One region of the Streptococcus sanguinis genome, then DNA from elsewhere that is predicted to be linked to it. Evidence: predicted binding sites of a transcription regulator. Region 1 holds the regulator's gene; the other holds the start of a gene.

What was found. Region 1 encodes HrcA, which represses chaperone genes, less so after heat shock. Its sites were predicted from a motif close to TTAGCACTCNNNNNNNNNGAGTGCTAA; they were not measured.
Region 2: the regulator HrcA is predicted to act here: its motif matches at 13,741-13,767, upstream of groES (co-chaperone GroES).

What each region holds. Positions count from the first base shown of each region.
Region 1 is NZ_CP054570.1:136,482-152,621, reverse strand. It holds gene dnaK (molecular chaperone DnaK) at 1-849, opposite strand, end outside; gene FOC72_RS00760 (hypothetical protein) at 887-1,150, opposite strand; gene grpE (nucleotide exchange factor GrpE) at 1,166-1,702, opposite strand; gene hrcA (heat-inducible transcriptional repressor HrcA) at 1,738-2,772, opposite strand; gene FOC72_RS00745 (ABC transporter permease) at 2,936-3,664, opposite strand; gene FOC72_RS00740 (ABC transporter ATP-binding protein) at 3,657-4,496, opposite strand; gene FOC72_RS00735 (DUF2812 domain-containing protein) at 4,538-5,110, opposite strand; gene FOC72_RS00730 (PadR family transcriptional regulator) at 5,110-5,433, opposite strand; gene FOC72_RS00725 (M15 family metallopeptidase) at 5,649-6,437, opposite strand; gene FOC72_RS00720 (histidine phosphatase family protein) at 6,424-7,122, opposite strand; gene FOC72_RS00715 (histidine phosphatase family protein) at 7,222-7,923, opposite strand; gene FOC72_RS00710 (hypothetical protein) at 8,060-8,956, opposite strand; gene FOC72_RS00705 (PFL family protein) at 9,089-10,426, opposite strand; gene FOC72_RS00700 (ACT domain-containing protein) at 10,437-10,703, opposite strand; gene FOC72_RS00695 (LPXTG-anchored zinc carboxypeptidase) at 10,957-14,064, shown strand; gene FOC72_RS00690 (NAD(P)H-dependent amine dehydrogenase family protein) at 14,123-15,157, opposite strand; gene FOC72_RS00685 (MerR family transcriptional regulator) at 15,244-16,080, shown strand.
Region 2 is NZ_CP054570.1:1,884,624-1,900,763, reverse strand. It holds gene FOC72_RS09075 (hypothetical protein) at 1-432, shown strand, start outside; gene FOC72_RS09070 (DUF1846 domain-containing protein) at 487-1,971, opposite strand; gene pepA (glutamyl aminopeptidase) at 2,090-3,154, opposite strand; gene FOC72_RS09060 (DUF4651 domain-containing protein) at 3,325-3,612, shown strand; gene FOC72_RS09055 (thioredoxin family protein) at 3,609-3,944, shown strand; gene ytpR (YtpR family tRNA-binding protein) at 3,941-4,567, shown strand; gene FOC72_RS09045 (hypothetical protein) at 4,648-5,235, opposite strand; gene FOC72_RS09040 (single-stranded DNA-binding protein) at 5,364-5,759, shown strand; gene FOC72_RS09035 (substrate-binding domain-containing protein) at 6,040-7,026, shown strand; gene FOC72_RS09030 (sensor histidine kinase) at 7,026-8,339, shown strand; gene FOC72_RS09025 (response regulator transcription factor) at 8,332-9,015, shown strand; gene FOC72_RS09020 (ABC transporter substrate-binding protein) at 9,012-10,295, shown strand; gene FOC72_RS09015 (PTS sugar transporter subunit IIA) at 10,516-10,953, shown strand; gene FOC72_RS09010 (PTS sugar transporter subunit IIB) at 10,997-11,491, shown strand; gene FOC72_RS09005 (PTS mannose/fructose/sorbose/N-acetylgalactosamine transporter subunit IIC) at 11,519-12,364, shown strand; gene FOC72_RS09000 (PTS system mannose/fructose/sorbose family transporter subunit IID) at 12,348-13,202, shown strand; gene FOC72_RS08995 (hypothetical protein) at 13,297-13,587, shown strand; gene groES (co-chaperone GroES) at 13,792-14,073, shown strand; gene groL (chaperonin GroEL) at 14,097-15,719, shown strand.

The DNA of each region.
Region 1 (16,140 bases):
TACCAAGTCACGAGTCAAATCGTCGAATTTAGCACGAGTCAGAGTCATTTCCAAGTGGAGAGGTCCAGCGTCACCAGCTGTGATAAACGGCAAGCTGATTTGAGTAGAAGTTACACCTGAAAGATCTTTCTTAGCCTTTTCAGCTGCATCTTTCAAACGTTGAAGCGCCATCTTATCATTTGACAAGTCGATGCCGTTCTCTTTCTTGAACTCAGCCACCATGTGGTCGATAATCTTTTGGTCAAAGTCATCACCACCGAGTTTGTTGTCACCAGCAGTTGCCAGTACATCAAAGACGCCATCACCCAACTCAAGGATTGAAACGTCAAAGGTACCACCACCCAAGTCAAAGACCAAGATCTTTTCTTCTTTATCTTGTTTGTCAAGACCGTAAGCAAGGGCTGCTGCAGTTGGTTCGTTGACGATACGTTCTACTTCAAGACCAGCGATTTTACCAGCATCTTTAGTCGCTTGACGTTGCGCATCGTTAAAGTAAGCTGGTACTGTGATAACTGCTTTGCTTACTTTTTCACCAAGGTACTCTTCTGCATAGCCTTTCAAGTATTGCAGAATCATAGCTGAGATTTCTTGCGGAGTGTATTCTTTACCGTTAGCAGCTACTTTTTCAGATGTTCCCATTTTTGATTTGATGGAAATGATTGTATCTGGATTTGTTACTGCTTGACGTTTTGCCGCATCACCAACGATGATTTCACCATTTTTGAATGACACTACAGATGGTGTTGTGCGATTTCCTTCTGGGTTTGCAATGATTTTGCTTTCAGTTCCTTCAAGAACTGCAACTGCTGAGTTTGTTGTACCTAAGTCAATACCGATAATTTTAGACATATTTTTACCTCTCTTATTTTTAACTATATTTACTATACTATGGTTTCCAATGACGGAATGAGTCTGGGAAATCTGGATTTCCTTCCTCATATTCATAATCAGATGGAACTCCAACTTCATCTAACTTTTCAGAAATATTATTTGCGTTAAAATCAATTCCTAACGTTTCTAAGACTTCATCTCCGTGTTCTCTTCTAAAGCTGTCCCAATCAATAAAATTTCCATACACGAAATCATCATTTCCTACGTTAGTATTAACGTATTCAGCAACAATTTCTTCCCAATCGTTAAAATTAAACATGATATCTTACTCTTTCTAATTATAAACTACTACCATAGCCGGTCTAAGGATACGGTCATGAAGTTTGTAGCCTTTTTGGAAGACCTGCGCGATAGTGTCAGCTGGGTGCTCATCGTCAGCTGGAACTGTTTGAATGGCCATGTGATAGTTATGGTCAAAAGCTCCGTCAGCTGGGATTTCTTCGATACCCTCTTCTTTGAGAGCATGAATCAAACTTTCCTGCACCATTTCCAGCCCCTTTTTGACATCATCTGTCAGCCCTTCAACGGCAAGTGCGCGCTCCAGATTATCTATCGAAGGCAAAATAGCTTTTGCCAAGTCCTGACTGCGGTATCTTTGCAGCTGCTGGCGTTCTTCATTTGCTCGGCGCTGGATGTTCTGCATTTCTGCATGAGCGCGGAGATATTTGTTTTCAAAATCTTCTGCCCGCTCATTAGCTAGTTCTAATTCTGATTTTTCAGGGCTTGCTGATTCAGCTTGCTCAGCTGCTTCTACAGCTTCCTCTTTTACTTCTACATCTTCTGGATGTTCTTCTTGTTTATGCTTTGCCACAAGGCACCTCCTTTTTAGGAATATTTATACTATAATTAATGGACTTCGTAGTGATTACTGCTAAGGTAACGATAGAAGTCGGTTAGTTTCATGGTCAGCACGCGGTTGACAACATTCATCTGACTGACCAGTCGTTGGTAGTCAAGATTGACCGGACCGACAACTGCCAGCACTCCAAATCCTCGATAAGGAATCAGGAATTTGCTGGAAATTAGTGTCAAATCAGCCAAACAGCTTTCTCTACTGTCTGCCACGCGCACGCTTTGCATCTGATCTTCAGCCAAACTATCGCGAATTTCAAATGCTACTTTCTGCGGGTCATCAAAAAACTGATAGGCCGTCAGATCTGAGAATTCTAAGAGCTGAACCTTACCAGACAGAATCACATTTTCCTTGAAAATATCACCAAAGATATGCTCAAAGAGCTGGATAACATTGTCCGTCGTGGTGAAATAGCGCTGAATAATCTGCGGAATTTCCGTCCGAATCTTGTAATGGATGTCCAGCACTGTCTGTCCCAAGAACCGCTCCCTTACTAGGCCTTTAAGCCTATCCAGGTCTTCTTTTAAGAAGTTACGCGGAATCATAAACTGACTGGTAATGGTATTGGACTCATCCAAGGTGAAGACCGCCAGAGCCGTGTGCTGACTGAGCACAACGATGTCAAAAGCTGTCAAACGCTGCCGACTGGGTTCTACATCCAGTGCAACAACCGTGCATCCACTGAGCTTGGTCAAAAGGTCTGCTGCCTGTTGAAGAATGTCCTCCAAGTTGAAAAACTCATGGTCAAAGGCTTTGATAACCTCATAAAGTTCATTCTCAGCGAGACGATCAAAGGACAGAGAATGCTTGACAAAGTACTGAAAACCAGCCACGCTAGGCTTACGGCCGCTGGACGTATGCGCCTTTTCCAGAAGCCCCTGCTTTTCCAAAGCTGCCATATCGTTTCGGATGGTGGCACTACTGGAATTGATAGAATCCTGCAGGGCTTTGGAGCCGACCGGCTCGTGAGTCTTGGTAAAGATATCAATAATCAAATTCAAAATCTCATTTTGACGCTCCGTGACCACGGCATCACCTCCAATCAAGATTCTGCTGTCAATTAGCACTCAACCACCTCGAGTGCTAACTCATGATTCTATTATACACTCTTCTACTCCAAAGTCAAGACAAAAACTCAAAAAATTAGCACTCTTTTTTCAAGAGTGCTAAAAATCAGTCTAGCGACCTAGATTAGTCGTCCAAGATTTGCAAACGGCGCATCAAATAGAAAGAAATTCCTGCAAAAAGAAGCAACCAAACTAGCAGAGCCAAAAATTCTCCGCTCCATAAATGGAAATGAGACCAATCTCTCATATAGCTAGTAAATAAGCCCATAAAACTATAACGCAGTACCTTAAATAAATCCTCGCTCATATTTGAAAACATAGGAATAAATGCCGCCAAGAGCATGGCTGGAACACTAAGGGATTGTGCCATGACCTGATTTTTACAAAACAGACCAACCATTAAAAAGAAGAAAATTAAGACCAGCATGGTCAATAAGAGAACCAAACTATAACTGAACAGATGATTAGAAAGCTTGGCTCCTACCAAAAGTGGGGTAATGACGATATAAAAAATCCCAATAATCGCAGGCCAGATTAAAGCGGAGAGAATATATTGCCCCGCTGTCACACCAGCCAAGCGCAAACTTTGCAAATTATGTTTTTCTCTTTCCTCAGCTAGGATGATGATGATAGGTGTCCCAACAGACATGGCTAGAGAGAAAGGCAGAGAGATCGTAAGCAACATAATAGCTAGTTTATCCGCTCCAATTTCCTTACCTGCTCCATTCAAAGAAAAAATAAATTTATAGAGAAAAATGAGAAAAATCGGCATGAAAACCTGCAACAGAATACTTTTATTAGCTAGCGTCACTTGACCTCTCAGCCAAATCATACCTTTTAATTTATTAGACATTTAAGGTACCTCCTGTCAAAGTGATGAAAACATCTTCTAAAGTTGGTTCGCAGGAATGAATACTGATAACATTGGACAAATCCAAGCCTCCTTGCAGTTCATCAAAGGTAACTGTCTTCGTCGTCAAATCTTCATATTCTAAACGAACCTTCTTATCTGTATTATACTTTTGGATTATCTCATGCGGACTGCCTACTTCGACTAGTTTTCCTTTACTTAGCAAGGCCAAGCGATCACACAAGAGGGTAGCTTCCTGCATGTCATGGGTCGTCAGAAAAATAGTTGTCCCCTGCGTTTTTAGTTCCAGCAGTAGTTCATGAATGGTGCGAGAGGTTGACGGATCCAAACCACTGGTTGGCTCATCCAAGAAGAGCAGTTTAGGTCGGTTAATCAAGGCACGGACCAGTAGCATGCGCTGTTTCATACCCGTAGATAGTTTTTCAGCCACCTTGTTGCGACTATCATAAAGTCCCACTTTTCGGAGAAGTTCATCGACTTCTGTCATATTAACACCAAAGAGCATAGCATAAGCCTTGAGATTTTTATAAAGTGACATCTTTTCATAAAAACCACTGCTATCGCTGACAATACCAATCTGCTCCAGGACTTCTGCCTTTAAATCCTCAACCGGAGCAGACAGCACATGAGCTGTTCCAGAATCTGCAGACAACTGACCAGTCAAAATATTGATAGTCGTCGTTTTACCAGATCCAGACGGTCCTAGGAAGCCAAAAATCTCTCCCTCTCGGATGGAAAAATCGATTCCTGCCAAGGCTTCTTGTTCCTTGAATTTCTTTTTCAAGCCTTGCACTTCAATAATGGTCTTTTTCATTGTTTTCCTCGCTTTCACAACAGTATTTAACAAAACTGCAATCAGTCTTTCAGTTCCTGCCTCATTTTCCAAAAACGCAAGGCAATATGGACCAGTTGGCAGAACAGGATGAGCAATATGACACAGTCTATTGCTAAGATTGATTTGAATAATAGACTTGCTTTCAAACTTTTCTGGGAAATATCTAGAATGAGATAGGTAGTGACACACAAAACCATGATGGCTGGTAAAAACCGCCATACAAGTAAACGCTTGACCATTTCTAGCTTAGACCATGCGTCATTATAGATTTCAAAATCGCTGTCTGCATCAATCTGAGAAACCGGTTTGCGGAAATAAGAGAACTGATTAAAGTTTGTAATATGCTTCCAGCCACAATCCTCAAACAGTTGATAATAGGATTCTTGCTCCGCCTTCTTCATGGGGCGAAAATCCAATTGATAGGCCACTTCCTGAGGCGGACATGCTTCAAAAGTATAACGAACTGCAACAAGAAAGGGAGAATAACTTACTTTCTTCAATTTCCAGCCCTGGATGTGCATTTTTTTAAAATAAGCTGCTTCTCTGTCATAGTCTGCAATGGTAAAGATTTTATAGACAATTCTCTTTTCCATCAAACTTCCTCCTTACTATTGCGGTAAAGGCGCTTAATCCGCTGGATTTCCAACTCTAAAATCTGCTTCCCAAGCTCCGTGATAGAATAGAGTTTTCTCTTTTCTTCCTCACGAACAAAGGCAATCAGACCATCTTTTTCCATCTTTGCCAAGGTTCCGTACATGGTTCCAGGGCTGATAGATAGCTGTCCCTCTGTCAGCTCCTTGACTTTTTGAGTAATACTGTAGCCATGCCTTTCTTTCTGAAGACAGAAGAGGATATAAAAACCTGTCTCTGTCATTGGCACATAGACTCTCCTAAGCTTTTCTGTCAATCCACTCATCTTCTCAACTCACTTTCACCTCGATATATCGAACCTTGATATAAAAAATTATATCGCAGTTCGATATAGTTGTCAAGGATTTATAAATATTTTTTACAGAAAGTGGTTCGTTTTTGTATCTCTATGTTTGTTGCTAAAGCTGCTTTAATCAGAAGTTAAAAGGATTAGAAATCTAAATCGGCATAAAAAAAGCCAGGAACACCTGACTTAGTTTTTTATTTCCCCGCTGCCTTGAGTAGGGCGATATATTCTTCCAGAACCAGATTATGCTTCTGCATATACTGGGCATTCTCCACACCGACATAGCGGTAATGCCAGTTCTCAAAGTCAACTCCAGTAATGTCGCTCTTGCCATCTGGATAGCGAAGGACAAAGCCATACTGCGGAGCTAGTTGGGCAATCTTAGCTGCCAATTCATCCTCCTGGCCTTCTGGAGCGCTCATATCAATAGCCAAGCCCGTTTGATGCTCGCTGGCTCCTGGAAGCTGCACCTGCTTCAGCACGATGCTGACTGCTTCTTCATTTGACAAGCCTTTGGCAACTTCCCCAGCAACTTTTTCGTTATAGAGTTCCTCCTGCTCAGCTCGGCTGCGATAGCCAGAGATTAAAGTTTCTTCAGGAGCTATCGCCTGGGCTGCTGCTAGGAATTGCCGAGTATTTTCAGCAATGCGGCTGTCCACCTGGACCTCTCCAATCTGAGTCAGATCAGGTGTTTTTTCTTCTTGCTGGTTGTCACGATTGACCAAAATCAAATTCCAGTCAGTAGAAGACACCTTGGGCAAATCAGACTGTGAACTCTCTGAGCTAGAAGAGCCCTTCGTAGCAGAACTACTAGACGAACCCGAAAACTGAATCTTTGCAAGCAGATCTTGTAACAAGGACGGACGGAAATAAATCGCCGTTCCTCCAGCTGCCAGACACAAGACGATTAACAACAAAAGTGTCAACCCAATCTTCTTAGACTTCGATTTTCTCTTTTCTTTGCGATGTTTAGCGCGCTTCAACTTCTTCCTCCATTACTTTGGCACCGGCCTCTCGATAAGACATGTCTCCGACGCAAGCTACTGTGAATTTACCGTCTTCATAGTCTACAACCGTCACACTACCATTGTCCAAACCATGAGGCCGAGTTCGATTGATTAGATAGACAAAGGTTCCGATGGTCATGCCGTGGCTGACGACCAGAGCATTGCCACCACCAGCAGCTTCCAGCTCCTCAGCTATGGCTGAAAAGCCTTCCCAGATTCGGCCGCTGAGCTTTTCCCAGTTTTCCGCCCAGCCAGCTGTATCGACTTCTACAAGACCTTCTGCCAACTCAGCATAGCTAAGCTGATGAACATGCTCAATATTGAAAACCCGGGGCATCACACCCATAAAGAGTTCTCCATCATAGCCACCATCAAAACTGCCAAAGCACCATTCGCGAATCCGCTTATCAAAGGTATAAGGAATCTGATCTGTCAGACCCAGCTCCTCCAGAATAATGCCCATGGTCTGAATAGTTCGGCCGCTGTCGCTGGAACGGGCCAATTTGAAATCAAGTCCAGCTTCTCTCAGGCCAATGCCCAACTCATGAATACCACGTTCCCCGACTTCAGTCAATGGGGTATCAGACCAGCCTTGAGCCCGGCCGATAGTATTAAACATGGTTTTGCCATGACGAACCAAGTATAATCTTGTTTTTGCCATTTCATTTCCTCCGTTGTTCTTTTCATATTATACCATTTTATGAAGAAATTGGCGCCATCTGGCTTTCAAAGCAAAAAGCAGGAGTTTCAAAACTCCTACTCATTCTTGATTTTCTCGGTCTAATATGGCTGCGCCGACCTGACGGTAAGACACATCACCCAGAGCTTGAATGCTAAAGCGGCTATTTTCATACTCCAGCACTGTGACACTGCCATTATCGACATTAGGATTTTTCGTGATATTCTCATCAACCAGATAAGCCAAGGTACCAATGGTCATACTGTGGCTGACGACCAGAACATTGCCACCGCCTGAGGACTCCACCTCTCTAGCAATGGCTTCAAACCCTTCTAAAATCCGACCGCTAAGCTTGTCCCAAGGCTCAGCCCAGCCAGCTGTATCCACTTCTACCAGACCATTCGCCAAATCGGGCCAACTGAGTTCTTTGTAATTATCCGTCTTAAGAACTCGTGGGATAACACCATGAAAGAGCTCACCACCATAAGCACCATCAAAACTGCCAAAGCACCACTCCCTGATGCGCTTGTCATAGCGATAGGGAATCTGGCCAGTCAGGCCCAGCTCCTCTAGGATAATCCCCATGGTCTGAATGGTCCGGCCGCTATCACTGGAAAAAGCCTTGACAAAAGGCAAACCCGACTCTCGCAATCCGATACCCAGCTCACGAATACCGCGCTCCCCTTTAGCAGTCAGCGGGGTATCAGACCAACCTTGAGCCCGGCCGATAGTATTGAACATGGTCTTGCCATGACGGATAACATAGAGTCTTGTTTTTGACATAGTTTACCTCTTTTATTTTTGTTTGTTATAGTATATTTTGAAAAAGGCCTTCGAATTCTTTAGGATAAAGAAGAGGGAGAACTCAGTTCTCCGCTATGATAGACAGCGGCTCGCTGTGAAGTTAGCATCTAATCAACTATAGAGACTTAATATGAACTTTGACGGCACTGACACATCCAAGAACAATGAACAGATAATGGAGCCAATAATTAATGCCAAACTGTCCGGATAAAGCGGCTTTATTAATAGCGATAACGGCTTGCAAAATATTGCCTTCCCCTTGGTAAAAAGAATTGGCATAACCGATTTGAACAGCTAAAAAGCTCATCGCTAAAGTAAAAAAGAAACTCACTACAATTCCCAAAACAGAAATACCTTTGACAAATTTTTCATAGCAAGCAATGCTAAATAGCAGTGTAAAACCTGATATGAAGCCCATGGCCAAGGATGCACCTGTCAAAAAGAAGACAAGACATGCACCAAGTAAGCTCGTCAAGAATGCTCCGAGAACACCCAGAAAATAATGTATTTTCTGCGGATTTTGATGAGGAAGGGAGCGCTTTGTCGCCTTATCCAGCGAGATGGAAACCATCCGCTCATAGCTAGATGGCGTGAGAAAGAGCCAATCTCCTTTGAACGGATATAGGTCGACCTCTCCGGTTTCACCGGTTTTCTCACAGGCGCTAACCAGCCCTTGCTCCTTAAAGTAGCGGGTGCAGTCTTCGATAGCCTCCTCCAAAATATCCGGCAGCAGATCTCGATCCTGATCAGCCAAAATCTGACAAGCCAGACAATAGCCTGCTCTCTCAAAATCAATCAAAACCTCAGAATCGTTAATCAACGCTTCCAAGGTATCTCGACCGATATAGCCCTGCTCACATTTGACTGAAAAGAAAATCGCAAATTCGTCGCCATCTGTTATGGTCTCTAGATAAAAAGCATAATCCCTTCTACGGCCATATATAATGCCGCTCTCCTTATCAAAATCCAAACCTAAATCAAGGGCCAGCTCAGCTAGCTCTCTTTTATTCATAACCTAAACAATCTCCTTATAATCCCCTATATTTCAAGCATCCAGCTAGATTCAATCCCGCAAACTCCTACACGGAAACTGAATAGCTGTCCTTTACGATGCTTTCTTAAAAGCTGTTTCAAATCTAGCTTTTTAGTTTTTAAAACTGTGAATGGGTGCTGGAATTTGACCGCCCCGCGCGATAAAGGCGGCTGACGAAGCCTGATTGACCTTCATGACTGGAGCTGTTCCCAAGAGCCCGCCAAATTCAATCATATCGCCTTCCTTGCCTTTCGGAATAATCCGCACAGCTGTCGTCTTTTGATTGATGACGCCAATCGCCGCTTCATCCGCAATCATGGCCGCGATGGTTTCAGCCGGCGTCGCCTCTGGGATGGCAATCATATCCAAACCTACCGAGCAGATAGCCGTCATAGCTTCTAACTTTTCTAGATTGAGCGAGCCATTTTGCACAGCCGCAATCATGCCCTCGTCTTCAGAAACAGGAATGAATGCACCAGATAGTCCGCCCACCTGATTGCAGGCCATGACACCACCTTTTTTGACTTGGTCATTGAGCAGAGCAAGCGCCGCTGTCGTGCCATGAGTACCAACTGTTTCCAAGCCCATTTCTTCCAAGACACGAGCCACTGAATCCCCGACTGCCGGCGTTGGAGCCAGACTCAAGTCAACAATCCCGAACTTGACACCCAGACGCTCGCTAGCCATCTGACCGACCAACTGACCAATACGGGTGATTTTGAAAGCTGTTTTCTTGACCGTTTCAGCGACCACGTCAAAGCTCTCACCACGGACCTTTTCCAAGGCCCGTTTGACAACACCGGGCCCAGAAACACCAACATTGATGACCACATCTGCTTCGCCGACACCGTGAAAGGCGCCTGCCATGAAAGGATTGTCTTCTACCGCATTGGCAAAGACGACCAACTTGGCCGCACCCATATCAGATAACTGAGCGGTTTCCTTGATAATCCGCCCCATATCCGCAACAGCTGTCATATTAATACCAGTTTTGGTTGAGCCGATATTGACAGAGGAGCAGACCTTGTCCGTCTCAGCCAAAGCGCGCGGGATGGAATTAATAAGGATTTCATCGCCTTTTTGATATCCCTTTTGGACCAAGGCCGAGAAGCCACCGATAAAGTCAACACCGATTTCCTTGGCCGCCTTGTCTAAAGCCTTGGCCAGAGGCACGTAGTCTCTGCTGTCTGTCGCTGCCCCAATCAGAGAAATTGGAGTCACTGAGACCCGCTTGTTGACGATAGGAATCCCGAGCTCTGCTGCAATTTCGTTCCCAACTTCCACCATGTCTTTCGCTTTGGTCGTGATTTTTTGGTAAATCTTCTCCGCTGCCCGATCAATATCTGTGTCGATACAGTCCAAAAGTGAAATGCCCATGGTGATGGTCCGAATATCAAAATTCTGCTCCTCAATCATGGCAATGGTTTCTGTTACTTGTCTAATATCCATCCTTCACTCCTTAGATATTGTACATGGCATCAAAAATGGCCGCGCTTTGAATGTTGATTTTGACATTAAGCTCTTGGCCGAAAGCTTCAAACTCATTGCGAAGGGCCGTAAAATCTTGCTTTTCATCGCTGGACACCAAGGCCATCATGGTAAAATATTCCTCCAAAACGGTTTGGGAAATATCGTCAATATTCAGCCCCAGCTCCGCAATCTTAGTAGAAACTCCGGCTACAATCCCTGTTTTATCTTTTCCGACAACGGTAATAATTGCTTTCATGCTTGGCTCCAATCATTTTTAGTTTGTCTCATTGTAGCATAAATTCGAGGATTTTGTATACTATTTCAGAAAATAAAGACAGAAGGTTCGGATATTGCAAAGAGCACTTGGAACTAGGAAGACCCCTATGCTCAGCAATTCATCTGAGAGACTATTTTGGGCAACTTTGTATGTTTTTTCTATTTTTATTTGAAAGCGCTTTCGATATTTGTTATACTAAATATAGAATATTTTACACAAAGGAGATTTCCTAATGAACGATCCATACAAGAAGCGTCTCTATACTCAGGCCTTGAGTTTATCAGCCGCTGTATTGATGGCTGTTTTGACTCAGGGCAAGGCCGCAGCTGACCAGCAGAACAGCACCGACTCACAGACAGCTGCCAATCAGGTAGAGGCTGTTACTCCTGCAACAGAAGCTGCTCAAGCTGCTCCAAATCAAACAGTAGAAAAAGAGCAGGCCCCTGCTCCTGCCGCAGAGAATCCCGCCGTTTCTGCCGCAGGTCAACCAAGAGCAGCTGCTTCTGAAGAAGCTAAGACCCAGCTGGCTGATGGCACCGTTTATATGTCCGAGCCTGCAGAGCTCAAGGAAACAGTTCAGGGACAGGCTTCTCAGGCGGGCAAGCTGACCTGGACTCTGGACAATAAACCGATTGCTGACTGGAAAACCTGGAACATGGACAGCGGCACCTTTACCGGCCAACCCTTTGTCACAATTGAGGAAAAGGCTGACGGAAATGACCTTCATCTGAATCTGCAGTTTAAGGAACTTTTCGGACAAGATCTCAGCCTGCGTTCTCCCAACAATATCCGCCGCACCTATCGAAACTTCATTGGCAGCCATGAACTGGTTGGTACGAGCCAGGACTTGAGCTTGACCATTCGCAAAAATATCGTCTTGCGTCCTTATGAAGACTTTCACAGCCATGAAGAGATGCTGGCATCTATCGAAAAGAGCAGACAGGACGCCAAGACCGATCGCTTGGTACAGATTGAGAACATTGGAAAGAGCGCTCAGGGGCGCGATATCAAGCTGGGTATCATCAGCTCTGACCAAAAGAGCATTGACGACTACCTCAGCACAACTAATCCGCAGGCCTTGACCAAACCAGCAGAAATGCTGGCAGCTCTCAAAAATGGCAACTTAGACTATAAACTGCCTGTGCTCATCAACAATACCCACGCTGATGAACAGCCTGGGATTGATATTATCACAGGGCTATTTAAGACCTTTGCGACCAAAGACCAAGTCAGCTTCAAAACAAGTGCTGCTGATGGCTCCGAAAAGATGGTCACTCTCAACATCCAAGACTTGCTGAAGAAGTTTATCTTCCTCTTTGACTTTACGGAAAACCCTGACGGCGATGTCCTCAACACTCGGGCTCTGGCCAATGGCCTTGACCCTAACCGAGATACTGGCTACCAAGCCAATCCTGAAACCCGTACCGTTGCTGGATTGATTAACAAATGGAACCCAATTGCCCTCTATGATATCCACGGCTTTGTCAAGGAATTCCTGATTGAGCCAGCAACCCCGCCTCACGATCCTAACTTTGAATATGACCTTTTAGCTGATCTCATGCTGGACAATGCCCATCATATGGGACGGGCCGGCGTTGCCAACTCTGGCTACGACAAATACATCATTCCAAAACTGGACTGGGGAGACGGATGGGACGATTCCTTCTCCGGCTACACAGCGGTTTATTCTATGTACCATGGCATCCTGGGACATACCATCGAAATTCCGGAGGGCAATCAAGAGTCCTACAAGGCTGGATATTATGCAGTTTTAGGAGGCCTTGACTATCTGGCTCAGAACCCAGATAAGCTCATGGAGATGCGTCTCAACTTCTACCTGCGCGGAATCAATAAAGTCGAAGATCCTAAGGCAGAAAATGAACTCGTCGGACCAGATGGTCAAGTCGTAGGCCGGATTAAAAAAGGCCAGGAAAAATTCTTCCCAGACTACTATGTCATCCCAATGGGAGTGGACAAGGACAACGATACCCAAGAAGCCTTTAATATGATTGACTATTTCAAGCGCAACGGTGTCCTGGTCAAAGAACTCAAGGAAGACAGCGGCAACTATAAAAAAGGCGATTTGGTTGTCGATATGGCGCAGGCTAAGCGTGGCTATGCCAACCATGTCCTCTACAAAGGCTCAAATGAATCCAAGTGGGCTGCCATGTATGCGGAATTGGTCGTCAATTTCCCTGATATGAAAGGCTTCAAAGCCCAGCCAGTCTTCGGTGACAAGCTCTTTGAAGGCAAGCTAGGCGACGTGACAGCCCTCCGTGCTGCTCGGACCAGTCAGGTTGATCATAAAGCGCCTTATTACGTCATTGCCAATACGTCTGAGAGCGCGGTCAAGGCTGTCAACCAAGCTCTTGCTGAAGGCAAGAAAGTCTACCTGACAGATGACGGCTACATCGTTGATACACCGACCTTTACCAGCCTCCTAGATCGTTATGCTATTTATGGTGATGCCCTTTATAAGATTCCACAGGGACCAACTCTGAAGCCTCTAAAGGTCTACGCACCACCGCATCAATTCTCATGGGCAGGCGTGGACGCTCCAGCACATACTGCCTTAGCTCTGAAAAATATGGGTTTTGAAATCGTTAACAGCCCAGAAGAAGCGGACGTCATCGTCCTTGAAAGCAACAACTATGACAAGTCTCTTGTCGGACTCAAGCCAACCATCGTCGTCGGAGGCTCTGCTATGCAGCGCTTGGAAAAACTAGGTATCCTAGATGGATTTGACGCTGAGCGCTTCAAGAACGGCAGTGACTATGAAGGACTGATGAAAGCCATTATACAAGACCAAGACCCGCTGACCAGCGGCTACAAGAAGGATGGACTTTTTTACTCCAACTCTGGTAACTGGATTGCTAAGATTCCTGCCAACTTTAGGACTCTTGCCAGCATTGCTGGCAGCGACTTCTACATCGCTGGCTGGTGGCCTGGCAATGAACAACTGGCCAACAAAGTCGTAGCTATTGCCGGCACTTATAAAGAACAGCCTCTCTTTGTCTATGCTGGCAATCCGACCAATCGGCTTCACCCTGTTCACTTCTACCGCTGGATCTCCAACGCTATCTTTGGCAGCCAGTTGGCTGAACTGACAGACCTCCCAAGTCCTGCGACACCTGACCCAACCTATCAAGCGCCAAGCCAGACAGTCCTTGACTGGAAGCCTGCTACAGTGAATCCACCAGCTCAAACGGTAGTCCTGACCTACAAGAGCCAGACCCTTCCGCAGACCGGCAGTCAAGAAAAAACTGCTAGCTTTACTCTAGCTGGAATCCTAATCGCAGGAGCAGCTGGACTCTTACTTTTAAAGAAAAAGGAAGACTAATACTTAAAAACACACCTCCCACTTGATGCGGGAGGTGTATTTTTAGTTATAAGCTCTGCTATTTTTCCACATAGGTATGAAGCGGATAGGTCGGATAGGCCAAGTCACGCGCCAACTCAGAGGTCACATAACCTGCCGGTGCATCTAGCACAGAAGGGATTCGATTGACGATAGTGGCACAGGTCAAGGCTACGGTATCAGGCTTGCTGACTGAAAAGGCTAGATTTGGCTCACCAGTAATTTCCCAATCACACATATCTCCGTCATTTTCCCGATAGACCTTGCCAATACACTCTACTTCCAACTCAATTCCCTGATGGGTATGAATGGTTGTCACAGCTGACATACCCGTTACTTGCCCCGCCGGAACTGTGCGACCCAGCGTTTCAGAATAAACATCTTCATCCAAAATGTAAGGAACACTTTTTTGTGAAATATCCTGAATGGTCCAGTTCATCTTAGAGCAAATAGCTTCAGCAGCATTCCACATATAGGACGGCAGACTCTCAGCACTGGCAATTTCCTTTTCAAATCGCTCTGAATCGTAACCAGCACCATGCGCTTCTGCCAAAGCCAGACCATAATCTTCCACATTATAGCTGGCAATCCCTTTCACCTTTTGAATGCGATTAAGGCCAGACATAGCCAAGCAAGGCATATTAATCCAGTAAATATCCTGCATGCCTGAGCCCATTACAGTGACACCATATTTTTTAGCCAGCTTGTCCAAGCGGTTTGTTTCGGATGGCGACGTCGTCCAAGGGTAGATGGCTTCCTCACAGGTCGTGATGATATTAACTCCATGCTTGATAGCTGTTTCAAAAAAATCATACATTTCCGGCATATAGGAAGCAATGGTGACAATGGCAATGTCTGCGTCACACTGGTCAAACACACTGTCAGCCTTATCAGAAATCAGGACACCAGTCTTATAGCCTAGCTCTGCAAAGTCACCGACATCTTGCCCTACAACAGCTGGATTGTTATCAATAGCTCCGACGATTTCTACACCGTGATCCAGTAGGTACTTGAAAATCACTTTAGACATCTTGCCGCAGCCATATTGGACAGCACGAATTTTTGTATTTCTCATGGCAAACCCTCCATTAATTGTTATTATTTTCACAATTATAGTATAATATCTCTAGCAACTAGAGAGTCAATAGAGGGTTTTAAAAAATGAAAAAAATTTTGCGTATCGGAGAATTTTCCCAAATAAATCAGATTTCCATCCAAACTCTACGATTCTATGACCAAATCGGTCTTTTAAAACCCTATAAAGTCGATCCAGAAACCAACTATCGCTACTACCACATCAATCAATCTTCTCTGGTTGACTCCATTCAGTACCTGCGTCAACTGAATTTTTCCTTAGAAGACATCAAAGAAATCCTATCTGACAAGGATCACTTTCAACTGCATCAGCTTATCGAGGAACGCTATCAGCGCCTTCTAGAGGAAAAAGAGAATTTAGAAAAACAAATCCAAGAAATCGAAATCTTTCGGTCTGGTGCCCGTATCTATGGCGAAAAACAGAGCGAGCAAGAACTGGAGATCCTAACTTTTCCTGAGCGTCAGCTGCTTACTTTTGAAATTGATCAAAATATTTATCAAATGAAAAGTGAAGAATACGAACTTGCTCTCCGCTGCTTCAAGCAAGAAATCCTGCGTTACAGTCCTTTTTTCACCCATTTCAGCCGTGTTGGTTCCATTATGAAACAAGAAGATTTCCAAAAAGAAAGATGGATTTCCAAGCAACTCTGTCTCTTCCATCATACTCCCAATGAACTCCCTCACTTAAATCGAATATTGCTGCCGGCAGGAAATTATGCTGTTGCTTACTGCTCTTCCTTTGCAGATGAACTTAAAGCTCTGCCGCATTTTTACCAGGCTCTTATCCAAGCTGGATATACTCCTGTGGGCGATTATATCTGCGAGGTCATTCATGAACAACCACAACTCCAGGAACAGCACCGCGATATGTTCATCCGGATGCAAGTTCAGATAGAGGATTAAAAACAAACAGATGGATGTATCGGAATTCTTGCCAGATACTGGAGCAAGCTCAGCCAAAAA
Region 2 (16,140 bases), 610 kb from region 1:
GAAACACTAACTAAACAAGAATTTAGGAAAAAACTTCAAAGGAAAGTTATCGTGGGGCGAATCTTAACTTTTATCATCTTGGTAGGACTGGCCTGGAGCCACTTTCATTCTCTGGATGATCAGCAGGAAGGAGTCATGGTCGGCATACTGCTGGGGCTTTCTTTGATGACCATTCGTTACAACCTGGCCCTAAGACGGGAGGAAAATTTTGAGAAGTTCTACATTCAGGTGACTGACGAGCGCAATCGTATGATTGACGAAAAGACTCGTACTTTGCTTTTTAATATCCTTTTGCTGCTGGCAGCCTGTTTGAGTGTTTTGTCTATGGTTCTCCCAATCATCTTAAGTCTCAATCAGTTTCTGACCTTGACCATTATTCTGGTTTTGGGACTTTACTATCTCTTGCGTTTTCTCCTGTCTAAGCGTTATTAACAAAAAAAGCTGGCGTCGCCAGCTTTATCAACAAGCTTTTAACAGAGCTTGTTTTTATTTTCTATAGAGTCGATCATACTGGTAAACGGGGTCCATGGTTACATGGATGCCCAACTTACGCAGGACGTTTTTGTCTTCGTCTGTCAGAGTGACAGTGGAGTGGGCCTCGCTGCCCTTGAGATTACCGAGTTGTTGCATGGCATTTGCCGCATCTTGATTTTCCATGGCTGTGATTGCCAGAGCCATCAAGATTTCGTTTGAGTGGAGTCGAGGATTACGGCTGCCCAGATGATTGATTTTCAGGCCTTGGATTGGCTTGACATACTCAGGTTCAATTAGCTTGGTCTCTTTGGCAATATTGGCTAATTTCTTAATGGCATTAATCAATACAGCTGCCGTAGGACCAAAAAGCTCAGAAGTCTTACCGGTTACGATTTGACCGTTTGGCAATTCCAAGGCCAGAGCTGGCTCACCAGTGCTTTCAGCCTTGGCACGCGCAGCAACTGTTACCTTACGGTCCAGTGGTGTGATGCCCAAGTCGTTCATTAAGAGTTGGATTTTCTTGACAGCAGATTCAGGAACACGCTCTGCCTTGAAGTCCAGAATCGTCTGGTAGTAGCGACGGATGATTTCCTGTTGGGATGCCTCGATAGCTGCATCATTGTCTACAATGGCAAAGCCGACCATGTTGACGCCCATATCCGTTGGAGAAGCATAAGGTGATTTTCCAAGGATACGCTCTAGCATGCGCTTGAGGACTGGGAAAATTTCAATATCACGGTTGTAGTTGACTGTGGTTTTTCCGTAGGTTTGCAAGTGGAAAGGGTCAATCATGTTGACATCGTCCAGGTCTGCTGTCGCTGCCTCATAAGCTAAATTGACAGGATGGTGCAGGGGCAGATTCCAAACTGGGAAGGTTTCAAACTTGGCGTAGCCTGATTTGATGCCATTGATTTGGTCGTGGTACATATTGGATAGGCAAGTAGCTAATTTACCAGAACCAGGACCAGGTGCGGTAACAACGACTAGATTACGGCTGGTTTTGATGTAGTCGTTTTTCCCCATACCTTCAGGCGAGATGATATGGTCCATATCGGTCGGGTAGCCCTTGATCGGGTAGTGGATGTAGGAGGCGATGCCATTCTTTTCCAGCTGGCTGCGGAAGAGGTCAGCTGCCGGCTGACCGGAATATTGGGTGATAACCACTGAACCTACATAAATATCCAGCTCGTTAAAGGTATCAATTAGTCGCAGCACTTCCTGGTCATAGGAAATACCCAAATCCCCGCGCGCCTTAGAGTGCTCAATGTTGTTGGCATTGATGGCAATGACAATCTCTACTTGGTCCTTGAGCTCTTTAAGCAGTCTGATTTTATTGTCCGGCTCGTAGCCTGGCAGGACACGGGCAGCATGGAAATCTTCCAGCATTTTACCGCCGAATTCCATGTAAAGTTTGCCCTCAAATTGATTAATGCGCTCCAAGATATGGTCGCGCTGCAGGTTTAAGTATTTCTCAGAATCAAAAGCAATTTTTTTCATGTATATTTTCACCTCTGCTAAGCATTATAACAAAATTTTCTTCAAATTGGAAAGTTGAAAGAGAAAGTATTAGACAAAAGAGATAGCAGCCCGAATGAAGAACGGGCTGCCTTTTCAATTAATAGTTGGTAATCGTATCCACCGTTGAGCGATCCAGCTTTTTGACCAGAGCTTGCAGGAAGGCTTGGGCTTGCAGGAAATCGTCCATGGCATAGAGAGTTTGGTGGGAATGAATGTAGCGGGCACAGACACCAATGGTAGTAGATGGCACGCCACCGCTTTGGAGATGGGCAGCACCAGCATCCGTTCCGCCCTTACCGCAGTAATATTGATACTTGATGCCTGCTTCCTCAGCAGTTGTCAAGAGGAAGTCTTTCATAGCTGGCAGCATGAGATGACCAGGATCAAAGAAGCGAATCAGCGTTCCATCACCGATGGCTCCTTGACCGCCATAAATATCACCCGCTGGTGAGCAATCTACAGCCAGGAAGACCTCAGGGGCAAATTTTGTCGTAGAGGCATGGGCACCACGCAAGCCAACCTCTTCTTGAACATTAGCACCGACATAGAGTTGGCTGTCTAGTGGTTGACCAGAAAAGGCTTGAGCCAATTCGCTGACCATAAGGACGCCGTAGCGGTTATCCCAGGCTTTGGAGATGATATTTTTTCCGTTAGCTGTGAGAATAGCAGAGCTGTCTGGCACGATCGTGTCTCCTGGACGGATGCCGTAGCTTTCAGCTTCTGCCTTATCTGCAAAGCCACCGTCAAAGACAATATCTGCAATCTGTGGCATAACTGGTCCGCCAGATCCGCGCGTTAGATGAGGAGGGACAGAGCCTGAGATAAGGGGAATTTCCCGACCTTCACGGGTAAAAAGTTTGAAGCGTTGGCTGCTAACGACCAGGGGGTTCCAGCCGCCGATTTCCACCACGCGGAAGGTCCCGTCCGGCTTAATTTCGCTGACCATAAAGCCAACCTCATCCATGTGGGCCGCTACCAACACACGGGGAGCATTTTCAGCTTCTGCATGGCGTACCCCAAAGATACCGCCCAGACCGTCGGTGACAATCTCATCGACATGGGGAGTGATTTTTTTCCGCAGGTAGCTGCGAACAGGTGCCTCGTGACCTGAAATAGCAGAAAGCTCTGTTATTTCCTTGATTTTTGAAAATAATGTTGTCATAAACTTACCTTCTTTCTGTCCCCTATTTTATCACTTTTTGCGGTAAATGAGTAGGGAAATCTTATAGCTTGCCTGAATCGACAGGACTGCCTGCCCAAGAATGCAGCTTATGCAAGGAAAATCTGGAATATTGTTTGTCGCCTCTGCTCTTTTGTGTTAAAATATTCTACATGAAAGCTAAAAAAATCATTTTAACCACAACCGCCCTTTTGGGGGCCGGAGCTCTGGCTTTTGGGGCAGCCAAAGTCGTACAGGAACAGAAAAGACTGCGTAATCGGGAGGAAATCGTCGAGCTTGTGCGAGATTTCTTTTCCAGTCAGGGTAGTATTTCCTGTCTCTATGTCAAGCTCTACGAGTCCACGGATGACCGCTTGGTTGGCGGTCTGGTTTTAGAGGACGACCGTCATTTTGCTTTTGTCTATGAAAATGGTCAGCTAAGTTACGAGGAAGAAGCATGATTTTTCCTGTAAATACAGAGGAAGTGGCTTCTTATGTCAATGATGGGGAGAAGACTGTCTTCTTTTTCACGGCTGACTGGTGCGGAGATTGCCGATTTATCAAACCTTTCCTGCCAGAGATAGAAGCGGAAAATCCTGACTATCGCTTTATCCAAGTGGACCGTGATGATTATCTGGATTTGGCCAAAGAGTGGGACGTATACGGGATTCCCAGCTTAGTAGTGCTGGAAAAGGGACAGGAGATTGGCCGTCTGGTCAATCGTGACCGCAAGACTAAGAGTCAAATCAATGAATTTTTAGCGAGTATAAGAGAAAAAGGGAGCGTAAAATGATTTTTACCTATAATAAAGAATATGTCGGTGATGTGCTGATGGTTATTGTTGCGGACAATCAAGGAGCTAAACTGGAGGCTGAGCGCAAAGGACGGGTAGCGCGTGTTTACCGCGAAGATAATGGCCAGACAGTAGCTTGGAATATTTTTGAGCAGTCAGACCTTTTTGAAATTGCAGAGCGAGGACAGGTCTTTTTGACAGATGAGCAAGTGGCCATTCTCAATCAGGAACTGAGCAAGGAGGGATTCCCAGCGGACTTGGCCAATGACAGCCAGCCAAAATTTGTGGTTGGAGAAATCGTTGATATGGTAGCTCATCCAGATAGTGACCACCTGAATATCTGCCAAGTGCAGGTAGCTGCTGATAAGACCGTTCAAATCGTGGCCGGTGCTCCTAATGCCAAAGTCGGCCTCAAAACGATTGTGGCTCTGCCAGGTGCTATGATGCCTAAAGGGAATTTGATATTTCCGGGAGAACTTCGAGGAGAAAAGAGTTTTGGTATGATGTGCAGCCCACGAGAACTTCAGCTGCCTAATGCGCCTCAAAAACGCGGCATCATTGAATTAGCCGATAGTGAACTAGTTGGAACTTCCTTTGATCCGGCCAAGCATTGGCAGGGATAAGGGAGAGGATTCAACATTCTAAAAAGCTCAGAATTTCTGAGCTTTTTTGTTAGAAACTTATGGCTCGTGCCCACATTGTCTCAAAAGAAGACGCTGTCGCTATTATTTTGCGAGTCGGTTGTTGACTGAGGAGTGACTGTGGGGATTTGGCTTGGACTGTTGTATTTGTATTGGTAGATAAGGCTGTTTAGGCCGTGGTCTTCCAATAATTTGAGACGTTTTCTCTTGAAAACAATACCGATGAGTTGGCTATCAGGATAGGCATAAATCTTATGACGGGGATGGTTAAAGGCTGCAAAGTCATGGAAGCCGTCCTCCATCCAAAGACTAATCTCGGATTCTTCACTATCTCGGCTGTAGCGAGCATGACTAATCTGCTGCATAGGAATGCAGTAGGTGGCAGCTGATAAGAGTCCGCTATAATGGTAGGTTACATATTCGTGGTCAAAGGAGAGGATAGTCGCATGAATGGTTAGCCTGCGAATAGCAAAGATAAGGAGCAGTAAGAAGAAAGCAGCAACCAGCAGACTAAGGACAAAGAAACTAGTATCTTTGTAGGGGTTGGAGCCGGTCAGGTAGTCTACGGCAGCCCAGACAGAAAAACCTCCGAACCACAGAGAGATTAAGATAAAAAGAATATTTTTCACAGGCGAATGTTTAATGGTCATCGGAGCCTCCGTCGTACAAATCTAGTAGAAAAGGGGCAGAAGCTGCAACTTTCCTTTTTATCTATACTATACCACATTTTTTTCACTTTTTGCCTCCTTTTACGAATGATAAGTTAGGAGGATATAAAATGTATAATAAAGTAATTGTAATCGGCCGGCTGACGGCTACACCTGAACTGCACAAGACTGCGAATGAAAAATCTGTGGCCCGCGCAACGGTCGCGGTTAATCGCCGTTATAAATCTCAGAGCGGTGAGCGTGAGGCGGATTTTGTAAATGTCGTTGTCTGGGGTCGTCTAGCTGAGACTTTAGCCAGCTATGCAAGTAAGGGCAGCTTGATTTCTCTGGATGGTGAGCTACGGACTCGTCGCTATGAGAAGGAGGGGGCGACTCATTATGTGACAGAAGTGCTCTGTCATAGCTTCCAGCTCCTGGAAAGTCGGGCCCAGCGCGCTCTGCGTGAAAATAATAGCGGAGCTGATTTAGCAGATTTGGTGTTGGAAGAAGAGGAACTTCCCTTTTAAGCAAGAAGCAAAGAGTGGGAAATGACCTTGCTCTAAAAAATCATCATTCAGTTTTGTAGGACGCAAGCTCTGTTTGACTGAAAGTCTCTTTCTCTCAAGCTTTTAAAAGTTTAATGATGATTACCGAGGTGGGACCAAGAATCAAAAATCATGGATTTTTTAGATTCTGTCTCGCCTCTTTTATTATAGCCATTTCTAGAAAGATTTTGCTTTTTGGCGGCTTTGTAATATAATAATCCTATATGTTTCATAAAGGCGCTTACGGCATAGGGGGTGAAAAATGGTATCAGCTAAGGTCAAAAAACGGATACAGCATTATCAGAAAAAGGCTCTCTGGCCGCTTTTCATTCTGCTTATCTTGAGTTTGCTTTTTGTTTATTTCAAGGGCGTTTTGCCAGATGAGAAGCAGGTCAAGATTGGGGTGACTTACATGACCATGAACAATGACTTTTACAAGACCTTAAATGCGGAGCTGGAGAAGAAAACCAACCAGCAGGGCAGCAGGCTCTACGTTCGGGATCCTGAGCTGGATGAGGGCAAGCAGAGCCAGCAGATTGACTTTTTTGTCCGAGAAAAGGTTGATGTCATTGTCATCAATCCGGTGAAAAGCAATAGTCCAAGTATTATTTCCTCTCTTCAAAAGGCCAAGAAAGCTGGGATTAAAATTATCGTAGTGGATGCGCCTATCAGTCAGGATGTAAAAGTGGATACGACCATTGTGTCTGATAACTACCAAGCAGGCGTCCTGATTGCCCAGGACATGATGAAGCGTCTTCCTTCTGCCAATATTCTCCTTCTAGAGCACCGCAATGCCGTCTCTGCCATGGACCGGATTCAGGGATTTATTGATACGATTGAAAAACAGCCTAGCTACAAGATTATTTCCCAGAAAGAAACACTAGGCCAGACTGAGGAAACCATGCCACAGGTCAAAAGGGCTCTGGATGAAGGTTTAGACTTTAATGTAGTTATGGCGCTCAATGATCGAGCAGCCATCGGGGCCTTGGCTGCTATTAAAAATCAAGGTCTTGATAAGAAAATCTCAATCTATGGCGTGGATGGTTCGCCAGATATCAAAAACTTTCTGGCTACGACTAGCGACATAGAGGGGACCGTGGCCCAATCGCCCATTCAGATGGGACGCAAGGTGGCACAGGTAATTGAGCTGATGCAGGAGGGCAAATCCTACGACAGCCAATACCTGATCCCCGTTCACTTAGTCAACAGAGATAATATCAGTCAATACACAGTTACAGGGTGGCAATAATGAGACCTCAAAAAAGTATATTTTACAGCAAAATAGCCTTGATGGTCATCAATCTGGTTGCCATTGTCTATAATGCGTCCATCTATCTCTTTGCGACCAACTATGTAGCAGCTAAGGGCTTCAGTCATTCGCTTTTGGAGCGTTTGGATGCTATTCCGGGCTCTCCCAGCTTGATTTTCTGGGTATCAATTAGCCTCTATGGCAGTTTGCTTTTGGTCATGTACTATCGCGAGCGCCACCCCAATCAGCTGTCCGTCTATGACAAGGCGACTATTATTGAAATCCTGCTCATGCTGGTCATCTTTTCCGTCCTGCATTCGTCCTACAATGGCTTGATTCTCTTGGTGTTTGCGGATATTTTCTATGGCTCTAAGGAGTTCAATTCTTCCAAGGACAAGAAGTACTGGTTTTCTTTCATTATTTTGAGCTTTGGCATGCTGCTCTTATCCAACTATGACCTCATGTCGCTCTTTATCAAGTTGCCTTCGCTGGATACTTATATTCGTTTTTACCCAGAGTCCGTCCGGCTGTTACTGCTTTTTGGTAAGAACTTCCTCTATTCCCTCAATATCGTCGTCTTTATGATTTCCTTGCTCTTCTACATCTTGTCAGCCATTACGGAGCGTCATCGGATTGAGGAAGAGCTGCGCATGGCTTCTCAGGCCAATCGCGAGTTGAATTCTTATCTGGCCTTGTCTGAGAAAATAGCAGAAGATCGAGAGCGAAAGCGGATTGCCAGAGAGATTCACGATACATTGGGCCATGCCCTGACGGGAATTTCGGCGGGTATTGATGCGGTCAAGGTCTTGGTTGATATTGATACCAATCGGGCTAAGGAGCAGCTCAATAATGTTTCAGTCGTCGTTCGAGATGGTATCCGTGATGTCCGAGGATCGCTCAATAAGATGCGACCGGGAGCTCTGGAAAATAACACTTTGAAGGAAGCTCTGATTAAGATTATCCGTGAGTATGAAGCCATCTCCAACTTGGAGATTCATCTCCGCTACGAATGGGATAATATTGACTTGGATATTGCCAAGGAAGACATTGTCTTTCGGGTGATTCAAGAGTCTATTACCAACTCTGTCCGCCATGGGCATGCCAAGACTATCTGGATTGAGTTACTGGAGGAAGAGTCCTATGTAATGACCATTCAGGATGATGGTGTTGGTTTTGATGAACTCCACTATGGCTATGGCCTCAAGCAGATGCAGGAGCGCCTAATGATTATTGGCGGAAGCGTCCGATTTGAAAATCGGGACGGTTTCTACACGCATATCGAAATCCCAAAAATAGGAGGAAGACATGATTAAGGTTTTAATAGCAGACGATCAGGCCTTGATTCGCGAGTCTCTGCAAATCATCCTGTCAGCCCACGCTGATATTGAGGTTGTCGGGACAGTTGGAGACGGCAAGGAAGTGCTGGAAAAGCTTCATCGGGTGCGCCCAGATGTGATTTTGATGGATATTCGCATGCCAGTCATGGACGGTGTTCTCTGTACCAAGGCTGTCAAAGAGCAGTATCCAGATGTTAAGATTATCATTCTGACGACCTTTGATGACGATGAATTTATCTTCTCCGCTCTCAAATACGGTGCGTCTGGTTATATTCTCAAAGGGGTTTCGACAGAAGAGCTTCACGAAGCCATTCAGACTGTCTATCGAGGCGGAGCTATGATCAATCCCAATATTGCCACCAAGGTCTTCAAAATCTTTTCACAGATGGCCCAGTCCAACTTTGCTATCACGGTGACGGAGGAAAATATAGAGGACATGAGCCGGACGGAGTGGAAGATTATCCAGCAGATTGGCTTCGGGATTTCGAATAAAGAAATTGCTGCCAAGCTCTTTCTATCAGAAGGGACAGTCCGAAATTACCTGTCAGGTATCTTAGCCAAGCTCAACTTGCGCGACCGAACCCAGCTGGCTATCTGGGCTGTGCAGACTGGAGTCACCCAGAGAGATTTTAGTAAGGAAAGCGACAAATGAAGTGGAGACTGAGACATTTGACCCTGCTGGTTGTCCTGATCATATCTGTTGCTTTGGCTTTTGTCTTTTGGGCTTCAGCTCAGGAAAAAGTCCTGCGTATTGGTGTCTATGCTGGCTCTAGCTGGGGTGTGCCTAACAGCCGCGAAAACAAGGTCTTGGACAGCCTGATTAAAAAATTTGAAAAGACGCATCCTCATGTCAAGGTCGTCTATGAAAGCGGTATTCCCAAGGATGATTACGCTGACTGGCTGGCAGAGCAAGTCTTGAAAGGCGAGCAGCCGGATCTCTTTATGGTACCGGAAAACGACTTTAGCATGTTGGCTTCGACTGGCGCCCTCAAATCCTTGGATACCCTCCTAACAGATGATGAACGAAGGGCCTTTTATCCGGTGGCTTATGAAGCCGGGCAATATCAGGGAGTCAGCTATGCTCTTCCAGTTGAGAGCAATCCCATTATGATGTGTGTCAATAAAGACCTGCTTGAAAAAGAAGGAATTAGCATTCCTGAGTCAGGTTGGACTTTAGAGGATTTCTATGAGATTTGCAAGAAAGTAACCAAGGATACCAATGGCGATGGTATAGTGGATCAATACGGTATAACAGATTACACGTGGCAGCAGGCTCTGGTAGCTTACGGCGGCCATCTTATCGATAAATCCGGTATCAATGTAGACAGCGCAGAGATGCACCAAGCCTTGGCCTTTATGAGCAAGCTAGATATGCTCAGCCAGCACTATAAGGTGACTTCTAATGACTTTGATGAGGGGCGGGTGGCCTTCTATCCTATGAGTCTGGCTCAGTATCGGACCTACAAGCCTTACCCTTACCATGTCGCCAAGTATTCAAGCTTTTCTTGGACCTGTATCCCGATGCCGACAGCCAATAGCCAGGTGATGGGAACACAGGTTAAGACCTCGCTCTTTGCCATGTCTTCCAATACCAAGCAAGAGAAGCTGGCTTGGGAATTTATGCTCTTGCTGTCACAGGATAAAGAAAGCCAGCAGGTTTTGTTTGAAAAATCGCAGGGGACCTCAGTTTTACCATCTGTGGTGAAAAGTCAACAGGCTAGAGAAATCTTACAGGCCGATGATTTTGGCTTGGATTCCTTGACTTCTGAGAGGCTAGACCACATGATGAATCGCTCCATCATTGACATCAGTCTGGAAGTGGACCGTCATACGATGGACCGGATGGACTATCTGATTCAAAATGCTATGCAGAATCAAGAGATTGATAGTGCCTTGCCGAGCATTCAAAGAGAAATTGAAAGCGGAAAATAACCTGCTTTCTTTTTTATTGCCAATTAAGTCAGAAAAAAGTACAGCTGCCTAGACCAATATGACAAATGTCATATTTTTCCTAACAAATGTCATCTTTGCAAAATGACATTTGACAATATGAAATCGGTTTCAAACCTTGTACAATAAAATCATCAATAAATCCTTTGTCATTTAAAGCCTGGCTGGGCTAAGAAGTCGAAGGATAAAGGAGGCAGGAAAGATGAAATACCTTGTACTGGTCAGCCATGGGGGACTGGCTGCAGGCGTGCAGAGTTCCTTGAAGATGTTTGCCGGAGACAAGACAGATCAGGTGATTGCGGTCGGTCTTCAGGAAGGCAAGTCAGTTGATGATTTTGCAGTTGATTTTACTCAGGCCTTGGCTGGCTTAAGCGCTGATGACAGTGTCTTAGTTCTGGCTGATATTGTAGGAGGCAGTCCTCTGACGACAGCAGCTAGCGTCTTAGCTGACATGGGTAAGCTCGACTCAGCAGTTATCTTGGGTGGCTTAAACTTGACCATGGGACTGACTGGCTTAGTTATGAAAGACATCTTAGACGGAAAAGAACTGGCTCAGGCTATCCTTTCCGAGGCCACAGCTGCTCTGCAGGAATTTGAAGTCGTAAGCGATGCAGCTGACGAAGATGAAGACGACATTTAGTACTTCCGCCATACATTCTAAAAGATAAAAGGAGATTTTAAAGATGACAGTATCATTTGTACGGATTGACGACCGCATGATCCACGGTCAAACAGTCACTCGCTGGGCTAAGGAATACCCATGTGATGGCTTGATTGCAGTTAATAATGCAGCAGCAGGAAACAAGGTTTTGATTCAGGCCTACAAGGGAGCTTCTGACAAGAAGACTTTTGTTTGGACCAAGGAAGCCTTCAAGGAAAAATCAGGCAAGGTCACCGAGTCAGACAGTCGCTATTTCCTCATTACGAAAAATCCTGTGGATATGAAGGAAATCCTAGTGGACCAAGGATTTGTACCTGGGGATGTTAAGGAAATCATCGTCGGTCCTGCTAATGACCGTCCGGGAGCTGTTAAGCTGGGCAACAACCAGTCCATCACACAAGAAGAAGCAGAAGCGATTGAGGCAATCGAAAAAGCTGGCTACAAAGTCAAATTCCAGCTCTTACCAGATGTTTCCATCGGTTACTGGAGCGATTTCAAGTCTAAATTTGGTTTTTAATTACAATAATGAAAAGGAGAGTCTATTATGACAATTTCTTGGCTGCAAGCCGCTTTGCTGGGTCTATTTGCTAGTTTAGCTTCTATGCCTGGTATGGGTGGTTCTAGTATTGGTAACTACACTCTGGGACGTCCTCTGGTCGGAGGTTTGATTAGCGGGTTGATTCTTGGAGATTTAAAAACAGGTATTATGGTTGGGGTAGCCCTTCAGGTCCTCTATATCGCTCTGGTAACACCAGGTGGAACAGTTTCCGCTGACGTGCGGGCGATCTCTTACATTGGGATTCCTCTCGCAATCTTGTTTGTTCACTCTAAAGGAATCACGTCTGAATCTGCTATCGCTGCAGCAGCTGCACCAATCGGAGCAGCAGTTGGTACTATCGGTACAGTTCTCTTCTATGGAACAGCCACTACAAACTTGCTTTGGCAGCACATTGGCTGGAAAGCTGTTGAAAAAGGCGAATTCAAAAAGCTTTACGCTGTTGACTGGGTCTATCCTTGGATTTCCCACTTTGTCTTCTCTTTCCTTCCAACTATGATTATCACGAAGTTTGGTCCGAATATGGTTGAACTGATGAAGACCCACCTGCCAATGGATGGCTTCATCATGAAATCACTCTTTACAGTTGGAGCTCTTCTCCCATGTGTTGGTATTGCCATTCTTTTGAAACAAATCGTTACCAAGGCTGCTGACTTTATCCCATTCTTTGTGGGCTTCACCTTGGCTAAGTCACTTGGTCTTAATTTGGTTGCCAGTGCAGTTGTTTCATTGATTTTTGCAGTAATTTACTATGAATTGGAAGTAATCAAATCAGCTCGTGTGACCGCGCCAGCTGGTGGGGCTGACTTTGATGACGATGAGGAGGATATCTAAGATGGCTGAAAGAAAGAAAATAACTAAAAAGACTTTAGCGAAATCATTCCACCATTGGTACTATGGTCATTTGACTTGCTTCTCTCAAGAGCACATGCAGACTTTCGGCTACTTGACCTCTATGCTGCCAATCGTGGAAGAACTCTACAAAGACAAGGCAGAGCAGAAAGAAGCTATGCAGACCTATACGGCTTTCTTCAACACGGAACCTCAGCTCGGAGCTTTGGTAGTGGGGATTACAGCTGGTTTGGAAGAAGCGCGTGCCAATGGTGACGCTGTTGATGGAGAAACTATCAATGGTATGCGTGCCGGTCTTATGGGCCCTATCGCAGGTATCGGTGACTCTTTGGTGGTTGGAACTTTGATTCCGGTTCTGCTGGGGATTGCCCTTGGCCTCTCAAAAGGTGGAAATCCTATCGGGGCTCTCTTCTACATCCTTGTTTGGAATGTTCTCATCTATGGCGGTATGCGCTTTGCCTACTTCAAAGGCTATGAATTAGGGGACAAGGCGGTAGAATTCCTTGTAGGACCTAAAGGACAGGCCCTTCGTAAGGCAATCAGTGTCATTGGTGGTATGGTTATCGGGGCAGTTGCTGCAACTTGGGTATCTGTAACGACTTCATTAGAGCTGAAAAATGCTGATGGCGAAGCCTTCCTGAAGCTGCAAGAAAAAATTGACGGTGTTTATCCAGGTCTCTTAACAGCTGGCTTTATCACTCTTTGCTGGTGGCTGATGGCCAAGAAAAAAGTATCACCAAACCTCGTTATGCTCCTCTTGGTTGTCATTGCTTTGATTGGTGTAGCGCTTGGCATCTTTGACCCTCAACTGAAATACTAATTCTCGCTTAATTTTAGGCTGGCAGTAAGTCCGATTTGCTGCTAGTCTAATACAATTTTTTTTGAGCAGAGTAAAAGAAAGAACGGAGAAAATCATGACAGAACAAGAATTGATTCGAGGCTATGAAACAGAAATTCACTACCAGAAGCATATGATTGAAAATCTAGGACGCTGGTTCAGTCTCTTCTTTGCCATTGCCAGCATCGGTCTTGTTCTGATTTATCTCTTTCATGAGACCAATCTCCTAGCGCTGATTGCAGGAATCGTCCTAGCTCTACTAGGGATCTTATCCATGCTCGTATTTGGCTATGGTATCTATAGAGGACGCCTAAATCTGCAAAAAGTGATTGATGATTTTGAAGCAAAACTAAAACTTGCAAGATAGACATTCCCCCTAAAGACAAGTCTGAGAGGATTTTAGCTCGGACTTGTTTTTTTGAGTTTAGGACCAAGTGAAGAAAAAAATAAAATTTTTCTTTCATCTAGCCGATTTTTTTCTTGACTATTTCTGACCAAGTGATAAAATAATAACTATAGATTAGCACTCGATAGTTTAGAGTGCTAAAAATTCAATCTTTGGAGGAAAACTATGTTAAAACCATTAGGAGACCGTGTGGTCTTGAAAGTAGAAGAAAAAGAGCAGAAAGTTGGCGGATTTGTCATTGCGGGCAACGGCCAAGCAGCGACTAAGACAGCTGAAGTTGTAGCAGTCGGTCAAGGTATTCGTACTTTGAACGGTGAGCTGGTAGCCCTGAGTGTCAAGGAAGGGGACAAGGTTCTCGTAGAAAATCACGCAGGCGTGGAAGTCAAGGACGGAGATGAAACTTATCTCTTAGTCAGTGAAGCCAATATTCTAGCAGTTGTCGAGTAAGATTAGAAGAGAGGAATAATAAAATGGCAAAAGATATTAAATTTTCAGCAGATGCAAGAAGCAGTATGGTTCGTGGAGTTGACATCTTAGCAAATACTGTCAAGGTGACTTTGGGTCCTAAAGGCCGCAATGTCGTTTTGGAAAAATCCTTTGGCTCACCCCTTATCACCAATGACGGTGTAACCATTGCCAAGGAAATCGAACTGGAAGACCATTTTGAAAATATGGGCGCTAAGCTAGTGTCAGAAGTTGCTTCAAAAACCAACGATATCGCTGGTGACGGAACAACAACAGCAACTGTTTTGACGCAGGCTATTGTCCGTGAAGGGATTAAAAATGTTACAGCTGGTGCTAATCCAATTGGTATCCGCCGCGGGATTGAAGCAGCCGTTGCGACAGCTGTTGAAGCCCTGAAATCTAACTCAGTACCAGTTTCCAACAAGGAAGCTATTGCTCAGGTTGCTGCCGTTTCTTCTCGCAGCGAGAAAGTCGGCGAGTACATCTCTGAAGCTATGGAAAAAGTTGGCAATGATGGCGTTATTACCATTGAAGAGTCCAAAGGAATGGAAACTGAGCTGGATGTAGTTGAGGGGATGCAGTTTGACCGCGGCTACTTGTCTCAATATATGGTAACCGACAATGAAAAAATGGTAGCCGAACTGGACAATCCTTACATCTTGATTACTGACAAGAAAATTTCTAACATTCAAGAGATTCTGCCATTATTGGAAAATATCTTGAAGACCAATCGTCCGCTTTTGATTGTCGCAGATGATGTAGATGGTGAAGCTCTGCCAACGCTGGTTCTTAACAAGATTCGCGGAACCTTTAATGTTGTAGCTGTCAAGGCACCAGGCTTTGGTGATCGTCGCAAGGCTATGTTGGAAGATATCGCTATCTTGACGGGCGGTACAGTGATTACAGATGACCTTGGTTTAGAGCTCAAGGACGCTACGATTGAAGCGCTTGGACAAGCTTCCAAAGTCACTGTTGATAAGGACAGCACTGTGATTGTGGAAGGTTCTGGCAATCCAGAAGCCATTGCTAACCGTGTGGCAGTCATTAAGTCACAGATTGAAAGCAGCACTTCTGAGTTTGACCGTGAAAAACTGCAAGAACGTCTGGCTAAATTGTCCGGTGGTGTAGCTGTGATTAAGGTCGGAGCTGCAACCGAAACAGAACTCAAAGAAATGAAACTCCGCATTGAAGATGCCCTTAACGCAACCCGTGCAGCGGTAGAAGAAGGAATCGTCTCAGGTGGGGGTACTGCCTATATCAACGTACTGGACGCTGTTGCAGGTCTTGAGTTGGCAGGGGATGAAGCAACTGGTCGCAACATTGTTCTCCGCGCCTTGGAAGAGCCTGTCCGTCAAATCGCTCTGAATGCAGGTTTTGAAGGTTCAATCGTCATTGACCGTCTGAAAAACTCTGAAGTTGGTACAGGCTTTAATGCTGCGACTGGCGAATGGGTTAACATGATTGAGGCTGGAATCATTGACCCAGTTAAGGTGACTCGTTCAGCCTTGCAAAATGCCGCTTCTGTTGCCAGTCTTATCTTGACAACCGAAGCAGTAGTAGCTAATCAACCAGAACCAGCTAGCCCAGCTCCAGCTATGGATCCAGGCATGATGGGCGGTATGATGTAGAAAATAACGGGATTATATATTTCTATAAATTAGATATAATCTTTATCTTATATTTACAAAACAAAAAACTGAGCAGATTTGTTCAGTTTTTTTATTGTGACTAGTTATGTAGCAAGCCTTAATAATTATGCTTGTTTTTAAAAACAAATTTATTTATATGAATATTTGTGGTCATATAATTCATATTTGTTCATTTATTATGCATCCAAATATTACATTTTTGTTTCAAAGAAATACAAGAAGATGACGGAGGAAACGGTTTTCAATTCTTATATGACAAGGTTTTTGGAGAAATAAACTGGTTTACACATTGTCGACAAAAGCTGAACTGGTAAAGGTAAATAGTTGACTTATGGTCAATCGTATGCTAGTCTAATATATGTAGTAAATTGGAAATGTAAAGAAATCTTAATGTTTTTTA